4 regions of the Caballeronia sp. SBC1 genome follow, and region 4 is predicted to be linked to each of the others. Evidence: predicted binding sites of a transcription regulator. Region 4 holds the regulator's gene; each other region holds the start of a gene.
What was found. Region 4 encodes LexA, which represses DNA repair genes until DNA is damaged. Its sites were predicted from a motif close to ACTGTATNNNNATACAGT; they were not measured.
Positions count from the first base shown of each region.

Region 1: a site for LexA is predicted at 5,694-5,711, ahead of SBC1_RS12325 (ATP-dependent helicase). Genes of this name have one in related genera too.
Region 2: a site for LexA is predicted at 5,597-5,614, ahead of imuA (translesion DNA synthesis-associated protein ImuA). Genes of this name have one in related genera too.
Region 3: a site for LexA is predicted at 2,178-2,195, ahead of dinB (DNA polymerase IV). Genes of this name have one in related genera too.

Region 1 is NZ_CP049156.1:2,782,895-2,790,520, forward strand. Features, by position in the region: gene SBC1_RS12305 (FadR/GntR family transcriptional regulator) at 1-700, shown strand, start outside; gene SBC1_RS12310 (aldose epimerase family protein) at 697-1,758, shown strand; gene SBC1_RS12315 (CreA family protein) at 2,081-2,563, shown strand; gene SBC1_RS12320 (DUF4088 family protein) at 2,732-3,496, shown strand; gene SBC1_RS12325 (ATP-dependent helicase) at 3,524-5,602, opposite strand; gene SBC1_RS12330 (hypothetical protein) at 5,823-6,083, opposite strand; gene SBC1_RS12335 (hypothetical protein) at 6,145-6,537, opposite strand; gene SBC1_RS12340 (RNA-binding S4 domain-containing protein) at 6,905-7,126, shown strand; gene SBC1_RS12345 (hypothetical protein) at 7,333-7,488, opposite strand; gene SBC1_RS12350 (MATE family efflux transporter) at 7,487-7,626, shown strand, end outside.
Region 2 is NZ_CP049157.1:1,286,082-1,293,707, reverse strand. Features, by position in the region: gene argH (argininosuccinate lyase) at 1-1,395, opposite strand, end outside; gene SBC1_RS23815 (YfcC family protein) at 1,626-3,041, opposite strand; gene SBC1_RS23810 (LysR substrate-binding domain-containing protein) at 3,605-4,513, shown strand; gene SBC1_RS23805 (DUF72 domain-containing protein) at 4,557-5,474, opposite strand; gene imuA (translesion DNA synthesis-associated protein ImuA) at 5,625-6,338, shown strand; gene SBC1_RS23795 (DNA polymerase Y family protein) at 6,262-7,626, shown strand, end outside.
Region 3 is NZ_CP049158.1:537,801-545,426, reverse strand. Features, by position in the region: gene SBC1_RS29405 (aldo/keto reductase family oxidoreductase) at 1-153, shown strand, start outside; gene SBC1_RS29400 (nitrilase-related carbon-nitrogen hydrolase) at 166-1,143, opposite strand; gene SBC1_RS29395 (LysR family transcriptional regulator) at 1,246-2,124, shown strand; gene dinB (DNA polymerase IV) at 2,322-3,446, shown strand; gene SBC1_RS29385 (alpha-ketoglutarate-dependent dioxygenase AlkB) at 3,464-4,060, shown strand; gene SBC1_RS29380 (VC0807 family protein) at 4,268-4,900, shown strand; gene SBC1_RS29375 (methyl-accepting chemotaxis protein) at 5,051-6,802, opposite strand; gene SBC1_RS29370 (helix-turn-helix transcriptional regulator) at 7,007-7,330, shown strand; gene arsC (arsenate reductase (glutaredoxin)) at 7,386-7,626, shown strand, end outside.
Region 4 is NZ_CP049156.1:1,635,304-1,642,929, reverse strand. Features, by position in the region: gene SBC1_RS07270 (sulfate/molybdate ABC transporter ATP-binding protein) at 1-958, opposite strand, end outside; gene cysW (sulfate ABC transporter permease subunit CysW) at 974-1,903, opposite strand; gene cysT (sulfate ABC transporter permease subunit CysT) at 1,900-2,796, opposite strand; gene SBC1_RS07255 (sulfate ABC transporter substrate-binding protein) at 2,967-4,016, opposite strand; gene lexA (transcriptional repressor LexA) at 4,310-4,966, shown strand; gene SBC1_RS07245 (hypothetical protein) at 5,169-5,555, shown strand; gene SBC1_RS07240 (DUF2939 domain-containing protein) at 5,699-6,337, shown strand; gene SBC1_RS07235 (universal stress protein) at 6,481-6,987, opposite strand; gene nodI (nodulation factor ABC transporter ATP-binding protein NodI) at 7,413-7,626, shown strand, end outside.

The sequences.
Region 1 (7,626 bases), 1.1 Mb from region 4:
ACGTCTCCCCGCCGAACGCGATCTCGCGGAACAACTCAACGTCTCGCGTCCCTCGTTGCGTGAAGCGCTGATCCGGCTGGAATCGGATGGATTTATCCAGGCTGCCGCGCGCAGCGGCTTTGTTGTATCGGATGTCACCGCCCCGCTCGTATCCGCGCCGCTCGCCGCTCTGCTAAGCCAGCATCCGACCGCCAGCGCGGACGTCCTGGAACTCCGCCACGGCCTCGAATCCCTTGCAACGGGCTACGCGGCTGAACGCGCGACCGCAGGCGATCTGGTGCGTATCACCGAAGCGTTCAACGCACTCAAAACCGCCGCCATCGAGCCAAAACGCACGCGCATTGCGGAACACGACGCGGCGTTCCATCTCGCCATCGCCGATGCCACCCACAACCTCGCCCTCGCCCACGTGATGCACGGCCTGCAAGAACTCGTGCGCGAATCAATGCTGACGTCGCATAGGCTGGTGGATTACGACAACGACGTGGAAGCGAACTTGCTGGCGCAACATCAAGCCATCTTCGATGCCATCCTCGCCCGCGACCCGCTGCGCGCCCGCGAAGCTGCTGGCACTCACTTGGACTACGTCAGCCAGCTTTATCGCGACCGCTTACTCCGCTTACCCAAGCCGGAAACAACCCGCCATCCTGCTAAAACTGCAAAAACCGCAAAAAGCCAGAATCCGGAGACCACGCCATGACAATTTCAAGCGCCCACTGGGGCGATCTCGCCGACGGCACGCCCGTCGATCTTCACACGCTCAGCCACGACAACGGCTTGCGGGTATCGGTGACAAATCTGGGCGCGGCCCTCGTCTCATGGTTCGCGCCGGATCGCGACGGCCATCTCGCGGATATCCTCCTCGGCCACGACACCCCCGCCGCTTACACCACCGGCACCGCTTACATGGGCGCGATCGTCGGGCGCTGGGCGAACCGCATTGCGGACGCACGCTTTTCCCTGGATGGCGTGGAGTATCAGCTCGAAGCCAATCAGCCGCCGAACTCACTGCACGGCGGCTTCCAGGGCTTCAGCCACAAGCTGTGGCAAGCGCGGCATACCGAGGACGCGTTGGTCCTCACGCTGGAATCGCCCGCTGGTGATAGCGGTTTTCCCGGCGCGCTCACCGTTCAGGTGACGTACACGTTCAGCGACGCGGGCGCACTCACGATCATCTACGATGCCTTCACGGATGCTCCCACGCCGCTCAATCTCACGAACCACGCGTACTTCAACTTGTCGGGCGTGGACTCGACGACTATTGATGACCACGAGATCGAGCTTGCCGCCGATCAGTTTTTTGCCATCGACGAACACACGATCCCGACCAAGCTGGAAGACGTTGCCGATACCCCGTTCGACTTCCGTACTGCTGCGCCTCTCGGACCGCGTCTCCATACCCGCGACAACGAGCAAGTGACGCTGGCGGGCGGCGGGATTGACCATTGTTTTGTGTTGCGCACTGAAGCGCCGGTCACCGAACTGCCGGAAATGCGGCGTGTCGCGGCCGTTTATCATCCGGGCAGCGGACGCGAACTGATTGTCTCGACCACCGAGCGCGGTTTGGTGTTCTACACCAGCAACAATCTTGAAGGCGTGCCGGGCAAGCATGGTCTGACCTATCACAAGCACGGCGCGCTCTGTCTCGAAGCGGGCGGCTTTCCAAATCAGATCAATATGGATGACGCGGAAGATGTCGTGTTGCGCCCCAACGAGCGATATAGGCAAATCACGCGCTACGCCATGCGTGTAAGGTAAGAACGTGCCACCCGCCATGCCGCTGATAGGACCCCGCCTACAGTCGAATAGGACTGTGACGGGCATCGGCGGGCGGACCTCTCATCGATACTGAATTCATTGAATCAGAGATCGAATGGAGGAAGACAATGCCTTATCTACTGGGATGGCTGCTTGGTGTGCCGGTGATCGTGTTGGTGATCCTGTATCTGATCTTTCACTGATCGCTGCACTACGCACAATATTGAACGTGAAAGCGCGAGACGCGGGTTCACGTGGATTGAACGAAGGCGTCGTTACAATACGACGCCTTTTTCAATTCCTCATTCCCCGAAGGATTCCGATGAAACGCGCTCTCTTCGCCTTGACGTTCATGACGTCGTTTGTTGCGTTGCTTGCTGCGCCTGCCCTGCATGCCGAGGAGATAGCCAGCGTCAACACGAATTTCCGCTTTACCGGCTCGGACCGTGTCACGGTCGAGGCTTACGATGACCCGGCTGTCACGGGCGTCACGTGTTACGTCTCCCGCGCGCGCACGGGCGGGGTTAAAGGAACGCTTGGAATAGCCGAAGACCCGTCTGAGGCATCGATTGCTTGCCGCCAGGTCGCGCCGATCAAGATCGATGCACCGCTCAAGCAGAAATCCGATGTGTTCTCGGAACGTATGTCGTTCATTTTCAAGACGCTGCATGTGGTGCGTATTGTCGATGCCAAGCGCAATACGCTGGTTTATCTGACGTATAGCGACCGGATTACCACCGGCAGCGCGAAGAACAGCGTGACAGCCGTGCCAATGCCTGCGGGCACGACCATTCCCGTCAAATAAGACGAGAGCGCCGGTTGGCCAGCCTTCGACTGAATAATTGAAAGCTGGCCTAAAGTTTTCCCTCCCCGCGCCGATATACAGACGAACGGCCGTCGCCCTCATGGCAACGCCGACTGTCTTCCCGCGCCGGTTCAGACCGACAAGCGGGATCGGGAACCGGGAAACATCATGGGTCAGATCACCCTTTCATTCAAAGACGAGACGATCGCGGCGCTACGTCGCGACTTCGAGACGTTGATTCGTCTGTCGCTCAAGTTCGACCCCCAATTCGTCACGCCCACGTTCGAAGATTTCCTGCGCGCAAAACTGCTCGACAACCCCACGCCGCTCACCGAACTGGCTGTCCAGCGAATGCTGCAAAACGGTCAGTACGCGTGGGCGAAACGGGCACTCGACAAGGAGTTTCCGGACGTCGTCGAAATGATGATGCGTCAAGCCGCGGAACACGGTTTCGGCTTCGCGGTGCGCTCGGACTGGAAACCGGACGATCTCGTGAAGGCATCGCGCGCGTGGGCCACGGCTATCGTGACCGAAGCGAACGGCGACCCGACGCAGATAGACACGCTCGCGGCCCAGATCAAGGAAGCGGCATCGGACATCCAGGAACTGGAGATGAAAATGCAGACGCCCGCATGGCGTCTCGCCGACTCACTGCGTCAACGCGTGTACGAAACCAAGATTGCGACCGAACACAGTGTGGGATCGACATCGCGCGAGAAGCTCGGTGAATTGCGCTGCCTGCTGCGCCTTGGCATGTTTCATGGGTCGATATCGAAGCAGGAAGCGCAGCAAGTGCTCGAGCAGATACGCATGATCAAGCCGGAGATTTTTATTGAAGAGCCATACGACGGTTTCACCCGCTTCGGCAACTGGCTGCGTGCGATTTTCACGCCGGAGCGCAAAGCGCCAAAGCCTTCGCGCGCTGAGCGTTGAGCCGGTCCCGAGCTCAACTGAAGCCCTTCACTCCCACATCTTCTTGAGCCGCGCGGCGATATCGACTTTCGCCTTTGCTGCAGCGGCCAGCCCCGCCGCCGTCGGCGCGCTGGGCTCAGGGACCAGCGGCCACGCGCACGCTTCGAACTGCGGCATCAGATGTGCGGGAATGAATCGCGTGCGCGCCGCCCAGACATGCCGGTCACCCATATGCGTCTGGTTGTGCACGTAGAAACGCTGCGGCGTGACAATGTGCAAATCCTCTTTCGCACGTGTCATGGCGACGTACAACAGCCGCCGTTCTTCGTCGATTTCCTCGTCGCTGCCCGTGCCCATATCGGACGGAATGCAGCCGTCCACGCCATTCAGCACGAACACGTTCTTCCACTCCTGGCCCTTGGCCGAATGGATGGTGGAGAGAATCAGATAATCCTCATCGATAAGCGGAACACCCGATTCGTCGCTGGTGGCATCGGGCGGATCGAGCGTCAGTTCGGTGAGAAAACGCTCGCGCGTGGGATACGTGGATGCGATGCTTTCCATCTGCAACACGTCGCCATGCCGGATGGACGCGTCTTCGTGATTGCGCTCCAGATGGGGTTCGTACCAGCGCCGGATCATCTCGAACTCAGCGGGCCAGCCGCTTTCGCGCGCGCAAACCTTCGACATCATAGTGACGAGCGCCGGCCAGTCTTCGCTCGCGCGCAACGGCGCGGCGAATCCGGCTAACGCGGCCGGCGTGTCACTGCGCTCGGCCACCTGATCAAGCACGCGTCCGGCGATTGCCGGCCCCACTCCCGGCAGCAACTGCAGCACGCGAAACCCGGCCACGCGATCACGCGGGTTCTCACCCCAACGCAATACCGCGAGCACGTCCTTCACGTGAACGGAATCGAGAAACTTCAGCCCGCCGAACTTCACGAACGGAATGTTGCGCCGCGTGAGTTCGATTTCGAGCGCGGCGCTATGATGCGCGGCGCGAAACAGCACCGCTTGCTGCTTCAGCGTCATGCCGCCTTCACGCGCCTCCAGCACCTGCTCGACGATATACCGCGCCTGATCGGCTTCGTCAGCCACCGAAACAATGCGCGGCCGTTGCGCCGAAGCCTTGTCGGTCCACAAGTTCTTCGTATAACGCTCGGCGGCGAGTCCGATCACCGCATTCGATGCCGCCAGAATGGGCTGCGTCGAGCGGTAATTGCGCTCGAGCGTCACGCATTTCGCGGGCGGATTGAAGTGACTCGGGAAGTCGAGGATATTGCGTACCGTCGCGCCGCGAAACGAATAGATGGACTGGGCGTCGTCACCGACTACGGTCAGGCCGCGGCCGTCGGGTTTCATCGATAGCAGGATGGACGCCTGTAGCTTGTTCGTGTCCTGGTATTCATCGACGAGCACATGGTCGAAACGGCTCGACAGATCCGCGGCAATGGACGGCTCGGCAGCGAGATGCGACCAGTAGAGCAGCAAGTCGTCGTAGTCGAGCACGCTTTGCTGCTGCTTCGCGTTGACGTACGCGGCGAACAACCGTCGCAGATCGTCCTCCCATTCGCGGCACCACGGGAACGCCTGGTCGAGCACCGTGGCAAGCGAAGCGCCGGTGTTGACCACGCGCGAATAGATGGAGAAGCACGTGGACTTGGCCGGAAAGCGCTTTTCCTTCGCCGATAACCCGAGTTCATGCCGCACGAGGTTCATGAGATCGGCGGAATCCTCGCGATCGTTGATGGTGAACGACGGCGACAACCCCACGAGATCCGCGTAATCGCGCAACAAACGCGCGCCCACGCTGTGGAAGGTCCCGGACCACGTGAGGCCCTGCGCGATCACGCTCCGATTACCCAAAGCGTTCACCGCAATACGCGTCACGCGCCGGGTCATCTCGCTGGCTGCGCGCCGCGAGAACGTCAGCAAAAGTATTCGATGCGGGTCCGCGCCCTTCACCAGCAAATGCGCCACGCGATGCGCCAGCGTATTCGTCTTGCCCGATCCCGCCCCCGCGATCACCAACAGCGCGCCGGCAGGGTCGCCAGCGTTCGATGCTTGCGTGCCGTACTCGACCGCTTCCCTTTGGGCGTCGTTCAGTTTGGTCAGGTACGACGCGATTTCTTCCCGCGCCGGCTTGGGCGCGAGATCGTCGTCGGTGGCGGAATTAAGCGTGAGCACGTCGCAAGGGCTTTAAAAAAGGGTGACGCACACTGTATATCCATACAACTCATTCACGCAAGCAACTGATGCAACAGGCTTTTGGCCCTATAAAAAATGGCCCGGTGCGCTTACGCGCACCGGGCCATCGTCATTTCCCTGCAACGGGATCTACCGCGAATCAGTCCGCTTTCTTCGCGTTTTTCAGGTTCGCATCGGCGGCGGCTTCATTCGCCTTCGCCTGGGATTCCGTCTTTTTCTTGTCGGCCTTGGCCTGCGCTACATTTGCGTCCTTATCCGCTTCGGCCTGCTTCTTCGCCGCTTTCTTCTCGGCGTGCGTGGGTTCGGCCGTGGTCTGCGTCTGCGCGACCGACACAGTAGCGGCCGTCGCGAATGCGCCCGCGAGCAACGCTGCGAACAAGCGCTTCGTGGTCATGGTCATGAATTCCTCCTTACCAGCGGCCCCGCTTAAGGGGCCGCGTTCAATTCATCAAGCTTAAAACTTAGTGCTGCAGGCCCGTATCCTTCGGACCATCCGGCTCGGCGGACTTCAGTTGGTCGTTGGCGGTCTGCCTGTCGGCCTTCTTGTTGATCTTCGCGTTGCGCACCTGCTCCTTGTATTGCGCCTTCGCTTCCTTGTTCGTCGCCTTCAGATCCTGCTTCGATGCCTTCTTCGACGCCTTGTATTCAGCACTAGCCTGCGCGTTGGCATTGCGCTTCACAACCAGCGGATCGGTAGGCGCCGGTGCGACGATATTCTGCGGCGGCGGCGCGGTTTGCGCGGCCATCTGGCCGGCATCGGCAGCGGCAGGCTGCGCGGTCTGCGCGAACGCGGACGCGGACAGACCCATGGCGACAAAAGCGGTACCCAACAGCATTTTCTTGACTTGCGACATATTCATTTCCTCTCTGGCAGTTTTTATTCCGGGCGGCCGATTGCAACCATTGCAATCAACCGCGACGCCCAAGCGATGTGTGTTGTGTCCTCAAACACCGCGCGCCGCAAATACCCGTCTACACTTCTGATGACCGGCATGACGCGTAAAAAGCCGCGTAAAAAACGCACCGATCACTATGACTGACCCGGGGCCGGACGCTGGAGTTCGCAAAAACACGTCATTGTTACCGAAGGTTTCACTTACTGACATATTGCAAACAGCCATACGCTCCGATATCCGGGAGTCTGGGCTGTAGACGCACTTTGCGTGCCCGGCTGGTTTATCATGGGCGCCCTTTCCGCCCCACCCTGCAAAGACCGCTCACATGCCGCGACTCGAATTCACGCTCACGGGCGACTACGTCGAACTTCACAACCTGCTCAAGCTGATGGGCCTGGCCGACAGCGGCGGCTCGGCGAAAGCGCGCGTCGCCGAGGGCGAGGTGAAGGTTGACGGCAAGATCGAGTTGCGCAAGACATGCAAGATCCGCGCGGGCCAGACAGTGGTTATCGAAGACACCACGATCAAGGTTCAGAAACCGAAATGATCGGTGCAAGCGATGCGTAAGCGAGATGGATGATGTCAAATACCGCGTCGTTATCGACATAAACGCAATCAAGCAATAAGCTAGACGGCTTTCGTTCCCTTTCGCCGCTTTCAGCTTGTTGACGGTTGCAGCCAGCTTTTCAAGTTGGCGCGCTTCAAAACCGAGACTTCAAGCTGAGATTTGAAGCCGGGTTTCAAAGCTGAAATTCAAAGCAGAAATTCAAAGCGGAGCTTCAGCTCAATCAGGCTGGAGCGCGGCCGGAACGAGCGGGCGATGCAGGACCGGTAACGGTTCGCTGCATCGCCCGTTGCCGTTTTTGCGCGGTTGTTGCCGTGCAGCAAAGCATCCAGATAATCCGTCATGCCATCCAGAATGATCCGCGCGAACGCGCCGCCAAGCCTTTCCCGTCATGCCGTCGATACCGCGAGGCTCGCCGCGCCGCTCGCCATCTCGCAACTGGCGCAAATGGCGATGGGCGTCACCGACACCATCCTGCTCGG
Region 2 (7,626 bases), on a different replicon from region 4:
TTGTACTTCGATACTTGCAAGTACCGAGGTGGGTGCCGGGCCTCCGTAAGACCGTCGCGCAGCGACGTTTCGAACCGGATCCATGCACTCTCGCACTTCATCCTCCTTGAGCGAAATGGCCCGTCCGAGCTGCTGGCTTGCCGACGCATTTATCATCGAGCACGTGATATGTCCGGCGGAAAGCTGCTGATCGAGCATGTCTCGAACAATACCGCCGATGATATGGTGCGCGTCTCGGAACGAGGCGCCAGCCCTGCGAACCAATAGATCCGCCAAGTCTGTCACAGTTGAAAAATCTTCGGCCGCTCTTGACATCATGCGGTCCCGATTCGGCTCAACTTCCAGTACAAGCAACTTCATCAGGTCGAGCGCCTTCAGTGCCTCTTCGCAACCCTCCCAGCAAGTTCGCGTGCTCTCGCGGCTGCTGTCCCCTGAGTGGCTGAAGTGCGTTGACTTGACCGTTGTAAAGGTAGCCGAAGTCAGGCCGATCAAGTGGCTGGTCTTTCCTCGCAGATATTCGAGTACGACCGGATTCTTTTTCTGCGGCATGATGCTTGACGTGCTCGCCACGCTATCGGAAAACGAGAGGTAGCCAAATTCCGGGGTCGACCAGATGTAGAAATCCTGGACCATGCGGCTGCAAGTGATCATCATGATCGAGAGCGTAGCGCTCAGTTCCAGCGCGAAGTCTCGAGACGCAACGCTATCGAGTGAGTTCGCCAACGGGTAACTGAATCCCAGCATCTGGCTTGTAGAAACACGGTCTATGGGGAACGAGGTTCCCGCTAACGCGCACGCGCCCAACGGAGAGCCATCCGCGGTATCGAGTACATGCAGCAGCCGCTCAATATCCCGCGACCATGCATCCACCAGCGCCGACAAATAGTATCCGTAGGTGATCGGCTGAGCCGCCTGCATATGGGTATATCCAGGCATGACGTAGCCGGCGAATTCTTCAGCTCGCGCCAAGGCGGCTTCGGCAACATCAGCTAATGCAGCGGTGAGCCGCAGGCAGAAAGTCCGTGCACGGATTCGATCTATTGTCGCGCCCATGTCGTTGCGGCTGCGAGCCGTATGCAATCTACCGCCCAGATCGTGCCCGACCAGCTTCATAAGATGCGCTTCATAATTGAAGTATGCTTCCTCTCGGGCAGGATCAAGTTCGACTGCGTCCGGGCCATCCTGCTGCATCTTCAACAATGCTTCCGCGATCCATAATGAGGTATCCTTATCAAGTATTCTTTGTTCCGCGAGCATGACCAAATGAGCTAGGTTGATCTGGTTCAGCAGCTCGAAATTCGCAAAGAATTCACGGTTCAAGCGCGGCAGAAAAATGTATTGAATAACTTCGTTCGCAAGCGGTTGTTTAAGCCGACGACTAATCTTTGATTCCATATTCCAGATCCAATAATGTTCGACGTTATTCTCATCGACGGCAAGCCGCAGCCGAGCATCGGCATTCATGAGAAGGTGAAGAAGTGGTGCGACCTTGCTCGAGGTCGGTGGGCTATTTCAAGGTGAGCGATTGAGGTGCGTGACAGTTAGCCTCCATTCATTAGCAAGAGGGATTTACCAACTTCCGTAAAAACCCAAGGTGCCATTTGATTCAATACGACCGTCTCATCTCAGCCGCCCAAAGACGTCATCAGGAAGAGCGCTGTAAAGCCAACAGCACATAAAACGATGAACAGTGGTGCGACGAACCTGAGCCACGCGATGTAATCCACTTTGGAGACAGCGAGAAAAGCCAATAGCAGGCCATTGGTCGGCGATATCATGTTGATCAAGCCGGATCCGAGCAGCAAGGCCGTTACAGTAAGTTGCCCGCTGACGCCCGAGAGATGGGCTATGGGAGCCAGAATTGGAATGCTGACAGCTGCTTTTGCAGAGACGGAGTGAATAAGAATCCCAAACATCATTTCTGCGACCATCAAGCAAGCCGTCACTGCGGCGTGAGGTTGACCCTGTATGAGGCTAGCCAATCCCTGGACAATGCTGTCCTGAATCTGGCTCGACTCCAGGATGACGCCTACGGCGCCCCCAAGGCCGATCATGGTGATTGGAAGCACCATATTTTTCATGCCATCAAGCAGAGCGTCGGCCGCTTGGTTCATGCGCATCCCGCCCGCCAGGGAAATGAGAAGGCTCAAGGCAAGGAAAGCAGCCGCTTGTTCGGAGTGTCTCCAGGACCACACGCTTGTACCCGCCACCAACGCGGCCCCGCCAAGCACGAGCGCTATTAGCACCCTGATCTGATGCGCCGTAAGCCGCTTTGCACCAGGAACGTAATCAGCCTTTGGAAGACGATGCAGATAGAGCATGACGTAGCCCAAACCCAGTCCCAACATGACGACGAAAATTGCCAGTCGTGGAAGGATTCCGCTGAAGATCGGCACACCAGCCAGCGGTTGTGCAACGGCGAGCGCATTGGGATTGGTGACCGAAGCGATATACCCGATGTCGGCCCCTAGAACTACGATGGCTGCTGCAACGAGGTTCGGGCATTTAAGGCGCCTTGTCAGCGACAGGACAAGGGGCATGATTGCCACATATTCAGAACTGAACCCCATGAAGGTCGCCCCGCATGCGATCAACAGGAGGGCTCCAGTCACCAGAACGTACGCATTCCCGGAAGAAACATGCAGTAGGTCATCTATCGCAGCGTCGATTGCGCCTGTCGCACGCAACACGCCAAACGTGCCGCCTGCGAACATCAACATGAAAATCAAGGGCGCCTGCGCAACAAAGCCTGACGGAATTGCCGCGAACAGGCTGACCACGCCAGCGGCATGGGCAGGAGATTCGTTCGCCTTCGGAACACTCGGCGACAGCAGCGCCGGCAGGCCATTCTCCTTCGCTATTACCTGATATGTACCGGGAATCACGTGCCTTCCATCACGTTGAAATTTCCCAGCTGGGATGAAGTGGGTCAGCAAGGCGGCAGCCAGCATCACGGTTAATGCGATCAACACCGGGTGCAACCGACCGTGCGACTTCGATCCGGGCGTATCCGTCGTGTTCGTCATGTCGGTCGTACTCATTGTGTCTCCACGTTGTGAAGTGAACACAGTTCGCCAAATGCACTTGTGTTGGCTGTTCGCGTGGAGATTTCCGGGTGCGGCTTGATGAGCGCGTCGAGGACAGAACGTAGAGGTACAGACCAGCCAGATTTTTTCGGACGCGCATGAGTGCGCGGGCTTGTCAGGTCTTTGCTGGATTTGATGAAACAATCATTAGGTATCCGATATGGACACGCCATGTTCTTAAGCATACATACACCGCCGTTTGAATGAAGCCCTTTTACTTGAAAGTCGCTTGTCTCCCAGCGACGCAATACTGAACAGATGAAGAGCTGAAACGTTGCGACTGACGAGCAATGTAGCCATGCACGAACAAGCGCCCGCCTCCTCCCACCCTGTCCAAATAACGCTTTCAGCGCGGGGCATTTTGGGTAAACCCCAAGATCACGACATGAAATACTATAGCTGTGCCCCTCGCCCCAACACCTTGATAGCATTGGATTAACTGTAGATTATTAAATCGAAAGTGCGCTGTACAATACTTTCTGTTTCACGGTCGATAGCATTGTGTTATAGGTTCAGATATGAAGATTCGTCAGCTAGAAGCTTTCAGGGCTGTGATGCTCTATCAGACGGTTACGCTCGCAAGCGAGATGCTCCATATCTCGCAGCCAGCGACCACACGGCTCCTGTCCGATCTCGAACGTTCGGTTGGGTTCCAACTGTTTGATCGTGTTAAAGGGCGCCTGCATCCCACAGTGGAGGGACAAGCGCTTTTTGAAGAAGTGCAGCGATCGCTGGCAGGTGTTGACCGAATCTCTCGCGCGGCCGACGATATACGAAACCTTCGTCGAGGTACGCTGCAGGTAGCAGCAGCGCCATCAATTGCGCTGTCTTTGCTACCGCATGCCATTGCGGACTATTTAAAGTCCAAGCCGGACTCCCATGTGTCTCTCGCGGCTCATTCGTCCCGGACCGTGGTGGACATGGTGATGGGACAGCGCTGCGACGTCGGTTTCGCAGTGCTTTCGATGAACCACACCAGCGCGCATGGCGAGCGCCTGATGTCTACGCGTATGGTCTGCGCACTACCCGCAGGACACCGGCTATGCGCACTAGAAACGGTCACGGCAACTGATCTTTCTGGAGAGCGTTTCGTGGCGCATCCACGCAGCGTGACCTCACGTTTGCAAATTGACGCATTGTTTGCGGCGCATGGCGTCGAAGTCAACGTTCAGATGGAAAGTCAGGTTGGACACGTGATTTGTTCTTTTGTGGAAGGGGGTGCAGGGGTCGCCATCGTAGATGCAATCAGTGCTTGGGGCTACCGCGGTACTGGCGTGGTCTTTAAACGCTTTGAGCCGGCGCTCGTCACTGACTTTGCCGTGCTTACGCCTGCTCAACGGCCTGCTCCGCTGTTATCGAAATCCTTCGTATCGCACGTACGCGAGTTCGCTTTAGCGCAACTCGGCCCGAGTGTCGTGTGGCCATGACGTTGGAGTACAACTTGGTGCGAAAAGTAGTCAGGAATACAGATTATAGCGGGATCGCGTTCGTCCCAAGAATGCCCATCAGCTTCAGCGCATTCCTCTGCCCCTGGTCCTCGTAGTTGGTATTAAAAACCACATGCGTCAGCTCAACCGCTTTTGAAATTTTAATAATCTGGCTAGCTAGCGAATCGAGTTCATCGTCGTTGTACTCGTAGTTGAATCTCGACGACGATGCAACCGCGCCTTTGATATTCCACGTGTCCTGATTGCGTCCATGCATACGAATCAACGCCAGCTGCGGATGCGTTGTTTCCCAAACGGCGGGGATGCTGTTACTCGACCCCTGCGGCTCATCCACCACCACATTCACCAGCCCGCGCTCACGTTCCATGGCCAACGTGGAATCGCGGCGCTTTTCGTCGAACCAGGTCTGGTTGCGAAACTCGACCGCCATGGTGTAGCCGTCCATTGCGCTCATGACGTCCGCGCAGTGTTCGACATGCCGGATGCCGTGGGGATTGCAGATCACCCACGGCGCGAACTGGAAATGCACCGCGCCGAGTTTGGCCGCGGCACGAAGCGGCTCAACGGCTTCGAAGTAGCGGCACCATAATTCCTGCTGCAACTCGCCGGGCAAATCCTTGTAATACAGGCTCGTCTTGCCGTTCTGCGGCAAGTGCGGCTGCATGTCCGGCGGAAACATGTCCCGTGCGGTCTGATGTCCCGTGAACAATCGGAACGCCTTGATGTTGAACACAAACCCAGGCGGTGTCCGATCAGCCCACAACACCGAATTTGCGGCGTTAGGCATGGCGTAATAGCTGGAATCGACCTCCACCAAAGGGAACACGGACGCGTAATACCGCAACCGCGCCTCCGCGCTCGAACACCCGGGCGGATAAAAACGCTTGCACTTGATGAGCGTGGGGTCTGTCCACGAAGCCGTGCCAACCAGGATGGTCACCGCGCATTCTCCCTACCGTTTCCGAACCATTCATTCGACATATTTTTCTCCCCGCTTATCTCCACCTATCTCCCCGCGTTTTAAAAGGGGCAGTTCAGGCGCGATCAAATTCAAGGTAAAGTACTGTACATCCATACAGTGAAATTTACCATGTCTGCCCTGCTCAATAACGTCGAAGACATCCACCCCGCCTTGTGGCGCGGGTCGCAGCTCGCGCGCTCGCATGGGCAAACGGTCGACACGGGCTATGCCGTGCTGTCGGCCGAACTGCCGGGCGGCGGCTGGCCCCTGGGAACGCTGATCGAGTTGCTGGTGCAGCAGCCGGGCGTGGGCGAAGTCAGGCTGTTACGCCCGGCGCTTGCCGCGGTGAGCCGTCGCCCTATCGCCTTTGTGCAACCGCCTCATAGTCCAAATTCTCTCGCTTTTGCGTATCTGGGTATGCCGCTCGACAAGCTGCTTCAGGTGCGTGCATCGAAACTGGCTGACGCATTGTGGTCAGCCGAGCAAATTCTCAAGACCGGCAGTTGCGGCGCGCTCGTCTTCTGGCAGCAATACGCGCGCACGGAATCTCTGCGGCGCCTGCACATGGCCGCGCAATCCTCTGAAACGCTGTTCCTGATGGTGCGTCCGCTCGCGAGCGCGGCGGACTCGTCACCGGCCACGTTGAGGCTCTGCGTGCGGCCCGCCGGCGACGGTATTGCTGTCGACATCATCAAGCGCAAAGGCCCGATCCGTGCCGAAAGACTGTCCATCACCCTGCAACCCTCTCCCGTCCTGCTGAGTCCCCATGCCCGTGTACGTCGGCATACATCTACCCCGGTTGTCGCTGGAAGTGTTCCGTCCACGCTGGTCGCGCCGGTCTGAACACGGCTGCGTCGTCCTCGACCGCGACACGGTTTTTATCGCAGACCCGGGCGCTCGCGAGGCCGGCGTGTGCGTAGGCATGAAACGCGGTGGCGTCCTCACACTCTCGCCCGACACCCTCATGTTCGAGCGCGAGCTGAGCCGAGAAAACGACTTGATGCGCGAGGTAGCTTTTTCGCTGATGAAATTCTCACCCATGGTCGCGCTCTGCGATGAGGAAACCATTGTTATCGACGTCACGGCGAGCTTGCGGCTCTTCGGCGGCATCGTGCGGCTGTGCCATCAGATGCGGGACATTATTGATGCGATTGGCGTGACGGCGCGTTTAAGTACGGCGCCGACCGGCCAGGGCGCATGGCTGCTGGCCAAAAGCATCCGAAGCGCTCACCTCGGCAAGCGGCGCGTGTTGAAAATGGCGTCGCTCGAACGCAAGCTCGGGACGCTGCCGTTTCAGACCGCGCCGGAAGTGCGGGCTTTCACCGACTGGTTCAACGGGCTAGGTTGCAAGACGCTGAACGACATTCGCCGCCTGCCGCGCGCGGGGCTTAAAAAACGCTGCGGCGTCGCACTGCTGGATTCGCTTGATCGCGCTTATGGGCTCGCGCCCGAGCTCTATGAATGGCTGGCCGTGCCGCCCGCTTTCAGCGCGCGCATCGAGTTGCCCGATCGCATCGAGCATGCGGAAGCCATGTTGTTTTCCGCGCGCCGGCTGATCGTGCAACTGTGCGGCTGGCTGAGCACGCAGCAACTGGCGCTCACGCACGCCACGCTCACGCTGGAACACGAGCGCGGCCGCGATGCCATCGACCCCACCGTTATCCAGATCGCCCTCGCCGAACCCACCTGGCACGAAGAACATTTGCTGCGCTTGTTCAAGGAGCGGCTTGGCCGCACGGAACTCGTGGCCCCGGTGATCGCCATGCGCCTGAGCGCCGCAAAAATACAGCCTGCCGAACCGCCTACCGAAACGCTTTTTCCCGAACCCGGCGGTTCACCTGAAGACCACAACCGCTTGCTTGAATTGCTGGTTGCGCGGCTGGGCGCCGAGAACGTGCTGCGTGCGGCGCCTTCATCGGATTACCGGCCTGAGCAGGCGAACCGATGGATCTCCGTCACCGACACCACCCATCCGCAAAAGCTTGAAGCCGTGCCGTCCGATCTGCCGCGTCCGGCGTGGCTGCTTGAAACGCCGTTGCAACTGATGATGAAAAACCATCGGCCGTTCTATGGGTCGTCGCTGAAACTGGTGTCGCCGGCTGAGCGCATTGAGGCGGGATGGTTCGATGGC
Region 3 (7,626 bases), on a different replicon from region 4:
TGGCTCCTGCACCGCGCGCCCAACATTCTGCTGATTCCGGGCACGTCGTCGCTCGCGCATCTGCGGGAAAACATGCAGGCGGCGCAGTTACGGTTGTCGGACGCCGTGCTTGCTGAACTCGACGCGATCGGCCCAGCCAACGGCGAACACTGAACGCGTGGAACGCTACATCTGGCGGATGCGGCTGACCTGAGCGAAGCTCAATGCAATCGCGCCTCTTAACGGCGTTCCACTGCGGTCCGCAAACGCGTTAACGCGCGGCAGCATTGAACGGACGAGCGGCCCGTTAGCGTCAGAGCGACGGGCCGCCAAGCATTGCTGGCCAACGCTCCCCTCTATCAGACTGGGGTTCACTTCTGCGGAAACCATCGGGTTGGATGAGCACACTTGATCGGCCAGCACTCGCCCCAAAGGATCGATGATCATGCCACTTTGATGACTGCCCTCGTCCGAACCATTACTAAAGACTACGAACAATCCGTTATCGGATGCTCGCGCGATCAACGACCGCCGCAACCAGTCGGCTTCGCCCACGCTCTCCATGGCGTGCGGCCGGGTTCGTTGCCGCGTTGAAAGAGGCTGTAACGAAGGCTTCTGATGGTCATCCGAACCATATGTCCGATGCGGCGCAACAAGCAATGTCGCGCCCATGAGCGCCGTCGTGCGAACGTTCTCGATCAGATAGTTATCTGCGCCAATCAGAATGCCGATACGGACGCCCCACTTCGTATCCAGGACCGTGTACTGCTCGCCACGTTCGATGCCGGGGTGTTCGACCGCGTTCAGTTTGCGATGACAACAACGCACGCCGCCCGGCATGCAAATCACGTAACTGTTGAACAACCTCCCATCCGTTGCCCGCTCGATAAATCCGACACCCGCAGCCACGCCGGTGCGCTCGACTGCATCGGCGACTTGATCGATTGAACGCCCGTCGAGCGGCTCGGCCAGCGTTGCAAGCTCACGGCGACGAAGGTTCAGGGTATCGGCGTATCCCACAAGACTGGCTTCAGGGAAAACAACCAGCGAGATTCCTTTGAGCGCCGCACCCTCAAGCCACGCGGACACGTTCGCAACGTTCTGCGATGCATTCCCGCGCAGCGAAATGAGCGGGACTGTCGCAACCTGAAAGGGGAAAGACATGTCGTTCACCACCTGATTGAAGAACCCGTTGAAGAGTGCATTGGACCGCCAGGCCTTCAATAAGTAAAATGAATCATTCGACATATTCAATTACTTTACGGAATGGAACTTAAACTTCTGCGGGCCTTCCTCACCGTGACTGAACTCCACCATTTCGGGCGCGCTGCCGAAGCGCTTAATGTCACTCAACCCGCCCTCAGCAAGCAGGTAGCGGCATTGGAAGACACATTGGGGGCGCGGCTGTTTGAACGCGGCAGGCATGGCGCTGAACTGACGTCATTCGGCGCCGAGTTCCTTGCGGGCGCGCAAACACTGGTACGCGATGCGGACGAACTGGTCGCACGGGCGCGCGAAGCCAGCAGTGGAAAGCGCGGATATTTGCGTGTCGGTCTCGGGCTTTCGACCTTGACGCTGGCGCCGCAACTGATCGCGGAATTTCGAAGACTGAATCCGAACGTCAGCGTGTCGCTCAATGATCTTTCTTCAGCCGAGCAGACCCGCCGGCTTCTCGCGGGGAAGCTTGATGTGGGCTTCCTGCGCATGCCGGCCGATAGCGGGTTGTCTTGCGTGCCGTTGCTCAGCGAGGCATTGGCGCTTGCCGTGCCTCAGCACGCAAAATGGAAGCGCCTTCCGTCAAATTTGGATGAGCTCAACGAACCCGGCTTGATCGCGCTCGCGCGCAGCAGTGGCCCCGGTCTGGCAGCGCAGATAGATCGTTGGTGCAGCGAGCATGGTTTCGTGCCGCGCGTGATTCAGCAGACGGATGATATCCAGTCTGTTCTGGCTGCTGTCGCTGCAGGCGTCGGCGCTGCATTTTTGCCGTCCCGGGCGAAGTATCTGCTGCGGGATGCCAGAGTGTTGCCCTTGCGCGATGCGGCCGCCCGTTGGCAAGTCGGGCTGGCTTGGCAAGCGACACGCGATAACGCGGTGGCGGCGCGCTTCATCGAATTCGTACGCGCGTCGAAGATACCTGCGTCTTGAGGAATCGGCGGATTGAGGTATCAAGAGGACACCCCACGCTTTTGATGTAAAATACTGTACATCCATACAGCTATTTTCATTATGTCCGTTCCCAGCGGAAATATCGGTACATCCGGTTCCTATGCGCCAATCGCGTTGAGCCGCTTGCGTGCTGGAGCGCAGCGGTGACAGCCACGCGGCACATCGCGCATCTGGACATGGACGCCTTTTATGCGTCCGTTGAACTGCTGCGTTACCCGGAACTGCGCGGCCAGCCGGTCGTGATCGGCGGCGGCCGGAACGCCACGCCCGAAACACTGGCGGACGGCACTCGGCGCTTTAAACGGCTGCGCGATTACGCGGGCCGCGGCGTTGTCACCACCTCGACCTACGAAGCACGCGCGCTCGGCGTGTTTTCCGCCATGGGCATGATGAAAGCCGCGCAGCTCGCGCCCGACGCCATCTTGCTGCCCACCGACTTCGATTCTTACCGGCACTACTCGCGCCTCTTCAAAGAGGCGGTGGCCACGTTCACCACGCAGATCGAGAACCGCGGCATCGATGAAATCTACATCGACCTGACGGACCTGCCGGGCGACCCCGCCGAGACCGCCGCACGCATCAAGCAGGCCGTGCGCGATGCGACCGCGCTGTCGTGTTCGATCAGCGTCGCGCCGAACAAGCTGCTGGCGAAGATCGGCTCGGAACTGGATAAGCCCGACGGCCTGACGATCCTCACCCCCGCCGACATCCCCTTGCGAATCTGGCCGCTGCCGGTACGCAAGGTGAACGGCATCGGGCCGAAGGCGAATGAAAAACTGGCGGCTATCGGCATTGAGACCGTCGGTGATCTGGCGCGTGCGGACCCCGAGATACTGCAGGCCCGCTTTGGCCGGACTTACTCGGCATGGCTCCTGGACGTGGCGCAGGGGTTCGACGAACGGCCCGTCGTGGTCAGCTCCGAGCCGAAGTCGATGAGCCGCGAAACCACCTTCGAGCGCGACCTGCATCCACGCCACGATCGCGCGGAACTCTCGGCGGCGTTTACCGACCTCTGTACGCGCGTGGCCGACGATCTGCGGCGCAAGGGGTACGAGGGTCGCACGGTCGGCATCAAGCTGCGCTACAACGACTTCAGTACGGTCACGCGTGATCTGACGGTCCCATTTCCAACAGCCGATGCAACGGAGATCCGGCGCGCCGCGACCGAGTGTCTGAAGCGCGTGCCGTTGGACCGTCGACTGCGTTTGCTCGGGGTACGCGTGACGGCGTTGCTGCCGGCGGGATCGTATGCTGCCGAGCCGCAATCGGTTCAGGGTGAATTGCCGTTTGCGGCGGATTAGCCAGGAGAGGAATCGTCGTGTTTCAAAACGATCTGTTCGATGCCGTGCCGCTCGAGCTTGTGGAAGACACCGAAAGCGGGATTCGCTACCTGCCCGACGTGATCCCGCAAGCCACTGCGCGCGCGTGGTTTGAGCAGACGCTGGCCAACGTGACGTGGGGCAATCAGCGCCGGATGATGTACGAACGCGAGGTCGATGTGCCACGCCTGATGGCGCATTTCTCGCTGGATGCGGCGGATTTACCGGAGCCCCTGATGGAAGCGGCGGTACAAGTGCGCGTGATTGCCGGCGCGCAGTTCAACAGCGTCGGCTTGAATCTGTATCGCGATGGCAACGACAGCGTCGCGCCCCATAACGACAAGACGCAAGGGTTGGTGCAGAAGGCGCCAATAGCAATCCTGTCGCTGGGCGCGACGCGCCGCATGACAATCCGCGCGAAGTCGGGCAAGGGCCGCACGCTCAATGTGGATCTGCAGGCGGGCAGTGTGCTCGTGATGAGCTACGCATCGCAATTCACGCACAATCACGGCATACCGAAGATGAGCGGAGTTGACGGGCCGCGCATCAGCCTCGCGTTTCGATGCTTTGATGCATCAACGCTTAAGCAGCGCTAGGAACTCAGCAACACTCCTTGTTTTAATCTCGAAAGGAGTGCGCCGAAGGTTGTCCTTATCGGTTCATTAATGGCCGCCGTCGTCTTTGCAGCTCGGGCCATCTCTGATGCGTGAAACGCCTGAGACACTTGATTCGTCCCGTGGTATTTTTGTTTGTCCCGCGCCGGCAACCCGGCAGGTCTGAACTTCGGCACTCAGGCTATTCGTATGAACATCCGGGCCCGATATTTATCCGCGATCTGCATCAACGTGCTCTTGCCGTGGCTCGCCTATCACCTTGCGTATCCGCAATGGGGCCACCTCGGCGCACTGGCCGCTTCCACACTGCCGCTAATTGCGTGGATGACGTGGGACCTTTTACGTTTTAGTCACTTCGACGCGCTAAGCGCGATCGTCCTGGTCGGCACGTTGTTCTCGCTAGTGGTTTCATTCTTTATCGATAACCCCCATACGCGCCTTTTCGAAGAACCCATTATTTCGGGCTTGATCGGCATTGCGTTTTTGATCTCGCTCGCCTTTGCAAAGCCGATCGTATTTTATCTCGGGCGGTCGACCATAGCCCGCGAGCAGGACGGAGGAACGGCTAAGTTCGATCAATGGTGGCGCGACAATCCCGACCTCGTAGCGGCCATTCGAAAAATGACGCTTGTATGGGGAGCGGGTCTGACGGCTGAGAATGCCGTGCGGCTGTTGCTGAATATCGAATGGGAAGATGCGGCGTGGATTGGCAGCGTCTCTACTATTCTTCGATACGCGACGTATGGCGTGTTGATGCTATGGACCTTCCTCGAGAGAAGGCGCATCAGGCGAATGAGTCCGTCGGCATTGCCCGCAAAGTGAGCGTGATGCAGCGGTTGCAAAGCGGCGGTAAATAGCTCGGCCCGTCCCCTGCATCCGCACGCCTGGCGAATTGAATTGCGAACCTGTCGCGGCCGGGAGACGCGAACATCCAGCGCCTCCCGGTGACCGCTAGCCAGGATGCAACGTCGGTTAAAACGCCTCCCAATCAGCAGCAGCGGCCAATGCAACGGGCTTCGACTTCTCTTTGATCAGCACCGGTGTCTTGAGCGCTGCGGCGACCGCAACCGGAGTCGTGCTCGAACCCGAACTCACAGCAATCGCGCGTTTCTTCGATACCGCCAACGCGCGATGCGGCACGCCACGCGCCGGCTTCGCGCCGAGCGCCGTCTTGCTGACTTCCAGACCGCCGTCGTTCAACTGGAACACCGACACGGCCCCCTTCAACGCGCCCGCCTGATCCTCCAGCGATTGCGCCGCGGCCGCGGCTTCTTCCACGAGCGCCGCATTTTGCTGAGTCACTTCATCCATTTGCGTGATCGCGCGCGCCACTTGTTCAATGCCGCTGCTCTGCTCTTCGGACGCAGCCGCGATCTCGCCCATGATGTCCGTCACACGCTGCACCGCGCCGATGATTTCCGACATCGTGCGGCCCGCATCGCCAACCAGCGTCGTGCCTGTCTGCACGCGCGAGACCGACGTGTTGATCAGCTCCTTGATCTCCTTCGCTGCCGCCGACGAGCGTTGCGCGAGGCTGCGAACTTCTGCCGCCACGACTGCGAAACCCCGTCCTTGTTCACCAGCACGCGCGGCTTCCACCGCCGCATTCAACGCGAGGATGTTGGTCTGGAACGCAATGCCTTCGATGATCGTGATGATGTCGGCGATCTTCGTTGAACTCTGGTTGATGTCGCCCATGGTGGTGACCACTTGCGAAACAACCGTGCTGCCCTTGTTCGCAATGTCCGATGCGTTGGCGGCCAGCGAGCTTGCCTGACGCGCGTTTTCGGCGTTCTGCTTCACCGTGCCGGTCAACTCGTCCATGCTCGAAGCAGTTTCCTGCAACGCCGACGCCTGCTCTTCCGTGCGCGAGGACAAATCGATATTGCCCGCCGCAATCTGCTTGGTCGCCGATGCAATGGATTCACTGCCCGAGCGCACCGTGCGTACTGTGCTGACGAGGCTGGCTTGCATCTTCGCGAGACCCGACAGCAGTTGCCCCATCTCGTCGCGCGAGGTGACAATCAGCTCACGGCGCAGATCCCCGGCAGCGATAGCATCGAACTGCGCAAGCGCTTCATCAAGCGGACGCCCGATCGAACGACGCAGCGACAGCCAGGAGAAAAGAGCCGCCGCGAGGCCAACCAGAATGGAAGCGATGCCGACAATACGGAAGTCGCCGAATGCTTCCTGCGAGTTGTCGTAGTCGCTCTTCGCGGAGTCGAATTGATACCTGCGCAGCGCGTCGCCAATCGTGGACAACTGCCTGAACGCAACCTGCATGGCTTCCGCGGAAGCGACAATTTTGTCTGCGTCGTTCGCCCTGATATTGGCGTAACCGTCGTCCAGCAGCTTCTGGAGTTCAAGGCGCTTGGCTTCGAAATCTTCAGCCAGTTTGTGTTCGCCCGGACCCTGGGGCAGCGCGGCGTAGGTCGCCCACTCCTTGTCGGCACGCGCGCGCATTGTTGCCCCGGTTTCAATGGCCGTCTCCGCACCGGGCTTGCCAGCCAGCAAGGCCGCACGATCGAAGCTGAGCCGCTCACGGGCAGTAAACATTTCCGCGTTGCCGGCCGCGACAGCGCTAGGCATCTGGTTCATGAAAAGACCGCGAGTTGTGTCGTTACCGCGGCTCATTCCCCACAACCCCAGTCCGCCGATTACGATCAGCAACAGACCCAGAAGCGCCATCGCAATGCCGAGGCGGCCTTTAATCGTCGAAAACATGTTCGTCTCACTTTTGATATCTCACATCGACATTTAAGCGGTGGCGCGGGTCGATGCCGGCGAGCGCAACCGAAGCCGACTCCATCCACCGGCCCAACCCCTTTAACGGCAAACCCCGGCGCCACTTGAGCGATTGCTTAAATCACGTTGACTTACATTTCAATAATTATTGAAATGTAAAAACGTTTGCTGTACGCTAACGGCATGAACTCAAACACCGTAGTTCGCGCGCTGGGCGCGCTCGCGCATGAGTCGCGCCTGGCCATTTTCCGCGCACTGGTCGTGGCGGGTCCCGAGGGTCTCGCGGCCGGCGACATTGCTCAGCAACTCGGCGTCTCGCCGTCGGGTCTTTCGTTTCATTTGAAAGACCTTTCATACGCAGGTCTGGTCAACGCGCGGCAAGACGGCCGCTTCATTTTCTACTCAGCAAACTTCGACGCCATGAGCGGACTCATTGGCTTCCTTACCGAAAATTGCTGCGAAGGCGGCACGTGTTCGGTGAGTGCGCCCTCGAAACGCTCCCGCTGAATGGCGTTGATAAAACAGCAAGCCCCTCTTTAACGATTCATGGAGACTCATGCACATGGCCATCACGATTTACCATAACCCCGCTTGTGGCACGTCGCGCAATACCCTGGCGCTGATCCGTCATGCCGGCATTGAACCGGAAGTGATCGAGTACCTCAAGACGCCGCCCAGTCGCGACACGCTATCCAGCATGATCAAGGATGCGGAGCTGAGCGTCCGGCAAGCGATCAGGGAGAAAGAGAAGCTGTTCGCGGAGCTCGGTCTCGCCGACACCTCGTTGACGGACGAACAATTGC
Region 4 (7,626 bases):
CCAGCACGTTGCCTTCAGCGCCTTCCAGATCCACACGCACCGAACCGCCCAGCGTCACGACACGGCGGACATCGACTACGATGCCATCGCGATGACCGGTAGCGATTGGGAACAGCGTCAGGTCGTGCGGCCGTACGTAAGCGAACGCCGGACCCGCGAAATTCGCAACGGTCGCAATCGGCTGCGCGGCGCCCTGCGCCACAAAACCGTTCGCATCCACGCTGCCCTTGAGCCGGTTCGCCGCGCCGAGAAACTCGTACACAAACGACGTCTGCGGATGATCATAGACGTCTTGCGGACTGCCCACCTGCTCCACATGCCCACGATTGAGCACGACGATCCGGTCCGCGACTTCAAGCGCCTCTTCCTGATCGTGCGTGACGAAAATAGTCGATATATGCAGGTCGTCGTGCAACCGCCGCAGCCAGCTACGGAGTTCCTTGCGGACCTTGGCATCGAGTGCGCCGAACGGCTCGTCGAGCAGCAGCACCTTCGGTTCCACGGCCAGCGCCCGGGCCAGCGCGATCCGTTGCCGCTGTCCGCCTGAAAGCTCCGATGGAAACCGTTGCGCCAGCCAGTCGAGCTGCACGAGTTTCAGCAATTCATGCACTTTCTCGCGGATCACGGATTCCGACGGCCGCTCCTTGCGCGGTTTCACGCGCAGGCCGAACGCCACGTTCTCGAACACGGTCATGTGGCGGAACAGCGCGTAATGCTGGAACACGAAGCCGACCTGCCGTTCCCGCGCGCCCACGGCCGCCACGTCCTCGCCGTTCAGCACGACCGAACCGGCGTCCGCGTATTCCAGCCCCGCGATCACGCGCAGCAGCGTGGTCTTGCCACAGCCCGACGGCCCGAGCAGCGCGACGAGCTCGCCCGACGGGAAGTCGAGCGAGACGTTATCCAGCGCGACGAAATCGCCGAAGCGCTTCTGCAAATTGCGAACGATGATGCTCATGGTGATTTTCGCCTTCTAGTTCTGGATTGACGCGACCGGCAAATCGATGGGCCGCGCCTGCACTGCTTCGACCGATTGCGACATGCGGCGCTCGGCAAGCAGCTTCAGGGCGAGCGTGACCAGCGCGAGCAGCGCAAGCAGCGACGCCACGGCGAATGCCGCCGAAAAGTTGTATTCGTTGTAGAGAATTTCTACATGCAGCGGCATGGTGTCGGTTTGTCCGCGAATATGGCCCGATACGACCGATACCGCGCCGAACTCGCCCATCGCCCGCGCGTTGCAGAGAATCACGCCGTACAGCAAACCCCATTTCACGTTCGGCAGCGTCACACGGCGGAAGATCTGCCAGCCCGAAGCGCCGAGTACGTGCGCGGCTTCTTCTTCGTCGTTGCCTTGCGCCTGCATCAGTGGGATCAGTTCGCGTGCGACGAACGGGAATGTGACGAAAATGGTGGCGAGCACAATGCCGGGAACCGCGAAGATGATCTGCACATCGTGGTCGATGAGCCAAGGACCGAACCAGCCTTGCGCACCGAACATCAGCACATAGATCAGGCCCGAGACGACCGGTGACACCGAGAATGGCAAATCAATGAGCGTCGTGAGGAAGGCCTTGCCGCGGAATTCGAACTTCGCGATAGACCAGGACGCCGTCAGGCCGAAAACCACGTTCAGCGGCACAGCGATAGCAGCGACGATCAGCGTGAGCTTGATGGCGGACCACGCGTCGGGGTCTTTCAGTGAATCGAAGTAATAGTCCACGCCCTTCGCGAACGCTTGTGCAAACACGGCAACGAGCGGCACGACGAGAAACAGCGCCAGGAAAATCAGCGCGACGGCTGTCAGGATCCAGCGCACGGCACGGGGTTCGGTAACCGGATCAAGCCTGTGCTCAGTCACGCGGGCTGTGGTGTCATTCACAGTTTTCTGGTTGACGGTGCTCATGCTTTCGCCCCGTCGATATGCAATGCACTGGCCGAAGCGGGCGCAGGACCTGCTCCACCGCGACTCGTGCGACGTTGCAGGAACCATTGCAGCGTGTTGATCAGCAGCAGCATCAGGAACGAAACGCACAGCATCACCACGGCGATCGCGGTCGCCCCGGCGTAGTCGTACTGTTCAAGCTTCGTAATGATCAGTAGCGACGTGATTTCGGACTTCATCGGCACATTGCCCGCGATGAAAATCACCGACCCGTATTCGCCCAGTGCACGCGCGAACGCGAGCGCGAACCCGGTCAAAATCGCGGGAAACAGCGACGGCAGCACCACGCGGCGAAACGTCAGCCAGCGCGTGGCGCCAAGGCACGCGGCCGCTTCTTCCTGCTCGCGCTCGAAATCTTCCAGCACGGGCTGCACGGTGCGCACCACGAATGGCAAGCCGATAAACGTCAGCGCCACGAGCACGCCCAACGGCGTGAACGCCACCTTGATCCCGAGCGGCGCGAGAAACTGGCCGATCCAGCCATTCGGCGCATACACTGCGGCAAGCGCAATGCCGGCAACGGAAGTCGGCAACGCGAACGGCAGATCGACGACAGCATCTACCACCCGTTTGAACGGGAACGTGTAGCGCACGAGCACCCACGCCACAAGGAAACCGAATACGGCGTTGATCAGCGCACCACCGAGGGCAGCTGTAAACGTCAGCCGATACGACGCCAGCACGCGCGGCGCCGTGACCGCGCGCACGAATGTCGCCCAGTCAAGCGTGGCGGTCTTGGCAAAGGTCGCCGCAAGCGGAATCAGCACCACGAGGCTCAAATACGCCACCGTGATCCCAAGCGTCAGGCCGAAGCCCGGCAGTGCGCTGGGCTTACGGAAAGTGAAGGTCGTCATGCGTGAATCATCCAGTTCCGCCGCGCCGCGGGGACGGCGCTTCGGGGTCGAGCTTCGGGTTGATTTCAAGGCCGTCTGTGCGGCCGTAGTGTTGTTCGTTGCTTCTTCTTTACGACTACAGCACCGCGAGCGCAAAAGCGCCGGCGATGCTGCCTTTCGAGCCGCTATGCTTACTGCGGCTGATAGATCGAATCGAACACGCCGCCATCGGCGAAATGCGTTTTTTGCGCCTTGGTCCAGCCACCAAACGAGTCGTCGATGGTGTAAAGCTTGATCTTCGGGAACTGCTTCGTCAGCGCGGCAGGAACTGCCGTGGAACGCGGCCGATAGAAATTGCGCGCCGCGATCTCCTGGCCTTCCTCGCTATACAGATACTTGAGGTACGCCTCAGCCAGCTTGCGCGTACCGTGACGATCCACGACCTTGTCGACGACCGCCACCGGCGGCTCGGCCAGGATGCTCACCGACGGCACCACAATCTCGAACTTGTCCGAGCCAAATTCCTTCAACGACAGGAACGCCTCGTTTTCCCAGGCGATCAACACGTCGCCCTGTCCGCGTTGTACGAAACTGGTGGTGGCGCCCCGTGCGCCCGAATCCAGCACGCCGGCGTTCTTATAGAGCTTCGTCACGAAGTCCTTCGCGGTCGTTGCATTGCCGCCAGGCAGATGTTCTGCATACGCCCACGCCGCGAGGTAATTCCAGCGCGCGCCGCCCGAGGTCTTCGGATTCGGCGTCACGATAGACACGCCCGGCTTGAGCAGATCCGGCCAGTCCTTGATCTGCTTCGGGTTGCCTTTGCGCACAAGAAACACGATGGTCGATGTGTACGGCGATGCGTTGTCCGGCAAGCGCTTCTGCCAGTCCGGGGCAACCAGCCCCTTGGTTGCGAGCGCATCGATGTCGTAAGCAAGCGCCAGCGTCACTACGTCAGCCTGCAACCCGTCGAGGACCGAGCGCGCCTGACCGCCCGAACCGCCGTGCGATTGTTTGAACGTGACGGTTTCACCGGTTTCAGCCTTCCATTTCTTGCCGAAAGCCTGATTGAATTCCTGGTACAACTCACGCGTCGGGTCGTAGGACACATTGAGGAACGACGTGTCGGCGTGCGCTTGCGAAATCGTTCCCGCGATCATCCCAGTCGCCGACGCTGCCCCGATCACCGCCGTGGCAAACACCTTCCTTGCACGTGCACTCCACCCCGAATTCCGACTCAGCATTGCCCCGTTCCCCGTCTTATGTGTTTGAGCAGCCGAGTCTATCGACGAGCTTTCATTATTAAAAATAATTGTTATTCATTCTTTTAGATCAAAAAGTGCTAATGAAGGCTGGAAGCGGCGTTGCGGCCATCAAACTGCCGTTGCAGCACCGTTTTGTGGTCTGTGTGTGGTTCTGACGACGTCGAACTTAAAGTAAAGCTTGAAAAGCGCCGAATACTGTATAAAACTACAGGCATCTGTTCATCCATACAGTGGACGACCGGCCATACAAGGGGCAAAAGCACGTGACCAAAATGAGCAAACTGACTGCGCGGCAGCAAGAGGTTTTCGAACTGATCCAGCGCGCGATCGAACGCACGGGGTTTCCGCCCACGCGCGCCGAGATTGCAGCCGAACTTGGTTTTAGCTCCGCTAATTCCGCCGAAGAGCATCTTCGGGCGCTGGCGCGTAAAGGGGTGATCGAATTGGCCGCGGGTTCATCGCGCGGCATTCGCTTGCTGACCAACGGCGGCCTTGACGACGGGCCTCATCAGTTCACGTTGCCGCACGCCAGCATCATGCAGTTGTCCTTGCCGCTGGTCGGGCGCGTGGCAGCCGGTAGCCCGATCCTCGCGCAGGAACACATCTCCCAGCATTACGCTTGCGACCCGGCACTGTTCTCCAGCAAACCGGACTATCTGTTGAAAGTGCGCGGTCTTTCCATGCGCGACGCAGGCATCTTCGACGGTGATTTGCTTGCGGTGCAGAAGAAAAACGAGGCAAAGGACGGGCAGATTGTCGTGGCGCGACTCGGCGACGACGTAACGGTTAAACGCTGGAAGCGTCGTCCAGACGGTGTCGAACTGATCGCTGAAAATCCTGATTACGAGAACATCTTCGTGGCCTCAGGCAGCGACGACTTTGCGCTGGAAGGTATTGCAGTCGGGTTGATTCGTTCCGGCGAGCTTTGATTTCTGATTTGATCTTGTTTGCTGATTTCTGATTTGCAGCGCGGCGGTGAATGTTCCGGGTATTTTCCGGGTGTTCCCAGTGTTCCCGCTTCCAGCCGCGCTGTGCTTGAATTCCGGCCCTATAAAGCGTGACGGACATCGCATTCGCGATGAACCGGCGCGCGTCCTATTGTTATCGATCATCGGTTATCGGAGAAACATCATGGAACGATTCGCCCGGCTGTTTTCTACTTCTTTTTTATCCGCATCGTTCGCGCCGACGGCACGTGCGCCACTGTCGTTCCGGCAATTCCGCGAGTTCGGCCGTTTGCGGCATCTGCGCTCGCTGATCTCCTGCAAGACATCGAAGCCCGTTGACACCCCCGATCTCTTCGACGAACTGCCCGTTCTACCCTCGCGGCAGCCGGCGTTCGCCCGGGTATCGCTGAGCGCGTCGGTGCATACGCAGGCCGAGCAACGTGCGCCGGTGCGGGTTTATCGCGGCGAGTCGCGGGTCATCATGGTCGGCAATATTGAAGCGGTATCGCGCATGATCGACCGCTGTATCGACGAGGAGCGGGCAGGCGTTGAAGGCGGATTGCTCGCCTGATTTTAAGAAGCAATGATATTTACAGGGATAACGCGGGGATAATTCTGGCGCCGTTGCGGTCCATCTAGGGGTTGAGTCGTCTCCAGTCTCTGCTCTTGCATTCGAGCCGCATCCACTTCATCAGCCAAAAGGCCCCTTAGCGTATGTCCCGTACCAGCAAGTCCGTTGTTATTACGTTGTTGGTTGTGGCCGTCGTGGCCGTACTCGGTGTGATTTATGCGTCGCCGTATATCGCGCTAGACCGGTTGAAACGCGCCGCCGACGCACGCGACGCCGAAACCGTGAATCAGTACGTCGACTTTCCGTTGCTGCGTGAAAGTCTGAAGGACCAGGTCGGCCAGTTGCTGACCCGCAAGATCGACATACAGAAGAGCGGTAATCCGTTGGCGATGATCGGCGCCATGATTGGCGCGGCGCTAATCGGCCCGCTGGTCGATTCGTATGCAACGCCCGACGGCGTGGCCGCTATTCTCAATGGCATACCGCCAAGGGGCGATCCAGGCGAGAAACCGCCAGTCCCGTCCGAGTCGAGCGGCGCGGTTGTCGGTGCTCCGGGAGCCCCACAGGCGCCCCAACCCGCCGCGCCCGCCCAACCGGCACCTGCCGTCGCTTCGCCGTCCGCACCAAAATCGCCGCCGCAAACCACGGCGGGGTATCGAAGTTTCGATACTTTCGCGGTGAACTACCAGCATGGAGCCGGCGATGCACGCTATTCAGCCATTCTCCGGCGCTACGGGTTGTTTTCGTGGAAACTGGTCGCAGTGGAGTTGAACGACGACTAGGCGAGCCGTCAGCTTTCTTGCAGCAACGGGACTGTCCGTCCAGCTGCTGCTGTCTGCCCACCACTATCTGCCGATTGCCGGCTTGCTAGCTGAAAGCGGCACCGGTTTAGCCGCCTGCCGCTCTCAGCAGGCCCGTGGCCACATCAGACATTCGCCTCGGCTTTCGCGGGTTTCGCCGCATGCGCGGCATCCTCCTGCTCGGCAGATGTGCCCGTCGGCGACACCGCCACCAGAATGCTGCAAGACACCCGATCCATGAGCGGCGTGTTGCCCGAGCCCATCCACCAGCGTGCAAGGCCCGTGCGGCACCGATGTCCCACCACTACCAAATCCACTTGCAAGCTCTGAGCGAGCCCGGCAATTTCATCGATCGGATGGCCGAACGCAAAGTGGCCCTGCGCTGGCACGCCCCGCTCGGTCAGCCATTCCACGCCTTCGCGCAGGATGTCCCGGGCGGCGTCTTCGAAACGGCCGCACGCCATATCGGTGAGAAGGCCGGCGCTTTGGGCGATGCTGGAACGCATGTCGACAACGGCAAGCACATGCGTTTCGGCTTTCAGGTCGAGCGCGAGATTCGCGCCGTCACGTAACGCCTTACGCCCTTCGCGGGATCCGTCGTAACACAACAGGATTTTTCGGTAGCTCGCCATGGTGGTTCTCCGCGCTGCACAACGGCAGCAAAGGGCATCGAAAAAACGGTCGTCAAATGTTGCAGATTCTGCCCCGTGGGCCAGGTGGGCGACAAAAACCCGGGCCGCGTTGCCTTCATCATGGTGCGTCGCTGAAACGGTGGCAACGATGGAAAACGCTAATGCGGCCCGGTTGCTCGCGAAACGCCAAGCGGACACCGTGCCAGGAACGTGAATCCCTTGATGGGCGGACTTTTCAGCCGTTGATGCGAGCGTTGCAAAAGTGCCCGGCGACCGCGAAATAACCCGCGTGCGCGCCCGCAGTGCAGCGTGCGAGGCGGGACGCGCCTCGTTGGTGCAATCGATTAAACTAGTTAGCTTGTCTTCAGGCCCAACTTCAGACCCGGCTTCAAACCCATTCTCCGACCCAACACCTGAGTTTGCGCATGTCAGATGCAGCAGTGTTACCCAGCGATGCAACCCGCACGACGGCCGCGCCGCTAAATCCGGCGATCGAGTTTATCGACGTCGAAAAGCATTACGGTGACAAGACGGTCGTCAATGGCCTGTCTTTTCACGTCCAACCCGGCGAGTGTTTCGGCCTGCTTGGTCCCAACGGGGCGGGCAAGACGACCACGCTCAAGATGCTGCTCGGCCTGA